2 regions of the Arthrobacter tumbae genome follow, and region 1 is predicted to be linked to the other one. Evidence: riboswitches for the same ligand, from Rfam matches in the RefSeq annotation. Region 1 holds a riboswitch; the other holds the start of a gene.

The links. A riboswitch is a leader RNA that binds a small molecule or an ion and turns the genes downstream of it on or off. The one in region 1 is predicted to bind glycine.
Region 2: linked by a shared signal. The riboswitch ahead of gcvP (aminomethyl-transferring glycine dehydrogenase) and the one ahead of gcvP (aminomethyl-transferring glycine dehydrogenase) in region 1 are both predicted to bind glycine.

Annotation. Positions count from the first base shown of each region.
Region 1 is NZ_JAFBCC010000001.1:1,437,421-1,439,813, forward strand. It holds gene JOD47_RS06830 (Lrp/AsnC family transcriptional regulator) at 1-860, shown strand, start outside; glycine riboswitch at 934-1,031, shown strand; gene gcvP (aminomethyl-transferring glycine dehydrogenase) at 1,176-2,393, shown strand, end outside.
Region 2 is NZ_JAFBCC010000001.1:1,587,958-1,590,350, reverse strand. It holds gene JOD47_RS07615 (FAD-dependent oxidoreductase) at 1-621, shown strand, start outside; glycine riboswitch at 706-807, shown strand; glycine riboswitch at 809-912, shown strand; gene gcvP (aminomethyl-transferring glycine dehydrogenase) at 968-2,393, shown strand, end outside.

The DNA of each region.
Region 1 (2,393 bases):
CGGCTTGGATCACTGCACATCCGGTCGGCAACCCCGACCAGATGTCACTGTCCTTCCACGACGTGCAGTGCGACCCTGCCCGGCGCGAGGACGCCCTGAGCGCCATCTCCAAAATTCCCGACGTCTTCACGATCGAGGAGTGTTACCGCAACCGCGACATGATGCTGACGGTCATCGCACCGACCCCGACCTGGCTGGTTGAGTCGGTCTATCCACAGCTCGACCAGATACCTGGACTAATCCGGTACGAGACGTCTTTTTGCACGAAGCTGCACCAGGGCGCATATGGCTGGCGGCTCGACACCCTGACTTCCGGCCAGCGGACGGCACTGCAGCAGGCGGCCGGAAGCCGCCCGCCATACCGAGGTGCGCTCCCGCCCAAGTACCGTCCGATCATCCAGCAGTTGAGCCGCAACGGCCGCGCGACGGCTGCCGAGATCGCCGAGGCGGTGGGTCTCCACCCCGCAACTGCACGACGGCAGCTCCAGAAGATCCTCGATGCAGGCGTCTTGTCCTTCCGTTGCGAGGTAGCCAACGGGCTGGTTGGCTACCCGATCATCTGCCAATGGATGGCTCGATTGCCTGCAAGCCGGCACGACGACGCCGCTGCACACCTTGAGTCTCTGGGCTCCCTCCGCCTGTGCGCCTCAACAACCGGTGCGACAAACTTCCTCTTCATGATGTGGTTGCGGACGGCGGCGGACATCATGGCCGTAGAACGGGCCGTGGCAGAGCACATCCCAGACCTGGAACTGGTGGAAAGCGTGGTGATCGCCAACGTCCGCAAGCGCGTTGGCTGGCTGCTCAACCGGGACGGCACCGCAACCGGCGAACTCACTGTGCCGGGCGAGGCCTGGTAGACCACCAAGTTGCGTGAAGGCTCAAGTAACCGATAGCATGTGAATCGCGTCACCTACCAGTGACGCACGCTTTCGATCCGTGGCGGGAGAGTCCTGCCGGTACATTCAGCGGGCGCCGTAGGAGCAAATCCTCCCCAGGAATCTCTCAGGCCCATGTACCGCCGCGGCGAGGCAACTCTGGAAAGCAGTCCGGGAAATCGGGCTCACCGACGGTGCAAGTGGAGCCCGGAACACCGGGCAAGACGGAAACTCTCAGGTCCAATACAGAGCGGGGAGGAACCCAAATCATCGTGGTGTCTTTGCACCACCTGAGTTATGGAGTTCCTCATGACGAATCCGTCGCCCCAATCCACGTTCGCAGACCGCCACATCGGTGCGCGCCGCCAGGACCACATCGACACAATGCTGAAGGCTGTCGGCTATGACACTGTCGACAGCCTTGTTGACAGTGCCGTGCCTGATTCGATTCGTCAGGAAAGCCCGCTCGGACTGGACAGCGCGCTCAGCGAAGTCCAGGTGCTGGCCGAACTGCGCAGGCTTGCCGGCAGAAACAAGACCGCCGTTCAGATGATCGGCCAGGGCTACTACGACACCGTCACGCCGGCAGTGATCCGCCGCAACATCCTTGAAGCGCCCGCCTGGTACACGGCCTACACCCCGTACCAGCCCGAGATCTCACAGGGACGGCTTGAGGCGCTGCTCAACTTCCAGACCATGGTGCAGGATCTCACTGCCCTGCCCGTCGCCAACGCTTCCCTCCTTGACGAGGCCACGGCTGTGGCGGAAGCCGTGCTGCTCATGCGCCGGGCCAATAAGAACAAGGCCGTCAAGGACGGCAAAACCGTCCTTGACGCGGACTGCCTTCCCCAGACCATCGCCATCGTCCTCGGCCGCGCAGAGGCGCTCGGTTTCGAGGTGGAGGTCGCTGACCTCTCCCAGGGACTCCCGGAAGGCGACATCAACGGCGTCGTCCTCCAGCAGCCGGGCGTCTCCGGCCGTGTCTGGGACCAGGCCTCCGTCATCGCAGAAGCGAAAGAGCGGGGTGCGCTTGTTACCGTGGCCGCTGACCTCCTCGCTCTGACGCTCATCACCCCTCCGGGTGAGCAGGGAGCGGACATCGCCGTCGGCTCCACCCAGCGCTTCGGTGTTCCGCTGTTCTTCGGTGGACCGCACGCCGCGTACATGGCCGCGCGCGACGGCATGGAACGCACCCTTCCCGGCCGCATCGTCGGCGTCTCCAATGACAACGCCGGTGCTCCCGCCTACCGCCTGGCCCTCCAGACCCGCGAGCAGCACATCCGCCGCGAGAAGGCCACGTCGAACATCTGCACCGCGCAGGCGCTGCTGGCCATCGTGTCTTCGTTCTACGCCGTCTATCACGGCCCGGATGGACTGAAGGCCATTGCGCAGAACGTCCACGGCAGCGCCCGTGCGCTCGCCACCACGCTCAAGGCCGCCGGCTGGGAACTGGAGAGCGACTCCTTCTTCGACACCCTCACCGTCCACGTACCCCGCGACGCCGCCAAGGTGGTC
Region 2 (2,393 bases), 150 kb from region 1:
CTGCATACCCACGACTTCGTCAGCGCCGACGAGTTCCGCAGCAAGCGTGTTGTGGTGGTCGGCGCCGGAACCTCAGCCGTCCAGTTCCTTCTCAAGCTGGCCGACGCCGGCGCCAGAACTACGTGGGTGACCCGCCGCCCGCCGTCCTTCACGGACCGGACGTTCGACTCCGAGTGGGGCCGCGACGTCGAGCGCAGAGTGCACTCGCGCACAAAGGCCGGGCTTCCGCCGTCGAGCGTGGTCTCTGTCACCGGACTGCCGCTCACGGCGCAGTACCGCGCCGGCATCGAGTCCGGTGTTCTGCGGTCACGGGGCCCGCTCAGGAGGATCACCGAGACAGGCATAGAGCTCGACGGCGGCGTGATGGTCCCAGCCGACGTCATCCTCTGGGCGACCGGCTTCCGTGCTGCCCTGGATCACCTGCAGCCGTTGAAACTCCGGGAACCCGGCGGCGGTATCCGCATGGACGGAGTGACTGTCCTGAAGGATGAAAGGGTGCTGCTCGTCGGCTACGGCGCGTCGGCATCAACGCTCGGCGCCACCAGGGCTGGACGTGCGGCAGCCAACCAGGCAGTCCGCCGGCTCGGCAGCATGGAACAGCAGGAAGCGCTCGCGGGCTGAGACGTCAACCATTTCCCGCGTGGGAAGTCGAAGAGTAAGCTTGGTCACGATCGCACAACTAAAAAGCCACATTTTCAACGCCGTTGACCCGCAGCGGGAGAGTTCTGCCGTTGACTGACAGCCGGCAGGCGCCGTAGGAGCAAATCCTCCCCAGGAATCTCTCAGGCCCAGCACCGCAGCGGAAAGGCAACTCTGGAAAGCAGCACTGCCGAAGTTTGGTAGTGCTCACCGACGGTGCAATGTGAACGCAGTGTTCACGGAATCTCTCAGGTCCAATACAGAGCGGGGAGGAACCCGACCATCTGTCCGCGCGTCCTGCGCCGGACACTGATCTACGGAGTTCCTCATGACGCACCAGACGGAATCAACTTTCTCCGACCGCCACATCGGTCCCCGCTCGGATGACGCCGAGCAGATGCTCAAGGTCCTCGGGTACCCCAGCCTGGATAAACTCGTCGACGTTGCGGTGCCGGCGAGCATTCGCATCAACGAGGGCCTTGATCTTCCGTCTGCGCTGAGCGAGTCAGAGGTCCTTGCGGAACTGCGCAGCATCGCCGCGAAGAACAAGACCGCCGTGCAGATGATCGGCCAGGGCTACTACGACACCGTCACGCCTCCCGTGATCCGCCGCAATGTGCTTGAGGCTCCGGCCTGGTACACGGCCTACACCCCCTACCAGCCGGAAATCTCCCAGGGCCGCCTTGAAGCGCTTCTGAACTTCCAGACGATGGTCCAGGACCTCACCGCGCTGCCCATCGCCAACGCTTCCCTGCTCGATGAAGCATCAGCCGTAGCCGAGGCCGTTCTCCTGATGCGCCGCTCCGGCAAGAACAAGGGACGCACCATCCTGGACGCCGACTGCCTGCCCCAGACCATCGCCGTCGTCATGGGCCGTGCTGAGGCGCTTGGGTTCGACATCGAGATCGCCGACCTCTCGAATGGACTGCCGGACGGCGACATCAACGGCATCGTCCTCCAACTGCCCGGAACCTCAGGTGCCCTGCGCAATTCCGCCGACATCATCGCGAAAGCCCACGACGGCGGCGCTCTGGTGACGGTCGCGGCTGACCTTCTGGCGCTGACCCTGATCACCCCTCCGGGGGAGCAGGGTGCCGACATCGCCGTCGGTTCCGCCCAGCGCTTCGGTGTGCCGCTGTTCTTCGGCGGACCGCACGCTGCCTACATGGCCGTCCGCAAGGGCCTGGAGCGCATGCTTCCCGGCCGCCTTGTTGGAGTGTCGAAGGATTCCGACGGCGCACCTGCCTACCGTCTTGCACTGCAGACCCGTGAGCAGCACATCCGCCGCGAGAAGGCCACATCGAACATCTGCACCGCCCAGGCGCTGCTCGCGATCGTTGCCAGCATGTACGGCGTCTATCACGGCCCCGACGGACTGAAGGCGATCGCGGAACGTGTGCATGGAAAGGCAGCCAGGCTTGCCGCCGCCCTTCCGGGAACGGTTCACGACTCCTTCTTCGACACCCTGCTGGTGCAGGTGGAGGGCCAGGCAGAGGGCATTGTCAGCAAGGCCGAGGAGCGGGGCATCAACCTGCGACTAGTCGACGCGGATCACGTCGGCATCGCCTGCGATGAGACCACCACGGACGCCCACCTCGAGACCATCGCCGAGGTTTTCGAGGTTGATCTGTCAGGGGATACGGAGAGTGCGATTCCTGCGGAGCTTCAGCGGACGTCCTCCTTCATGACCCACCCCGTGTTCTCCCTCCACCGCTCCGAGACCCAGATGCTGCGCTACCTGCGCGGACTCTCGG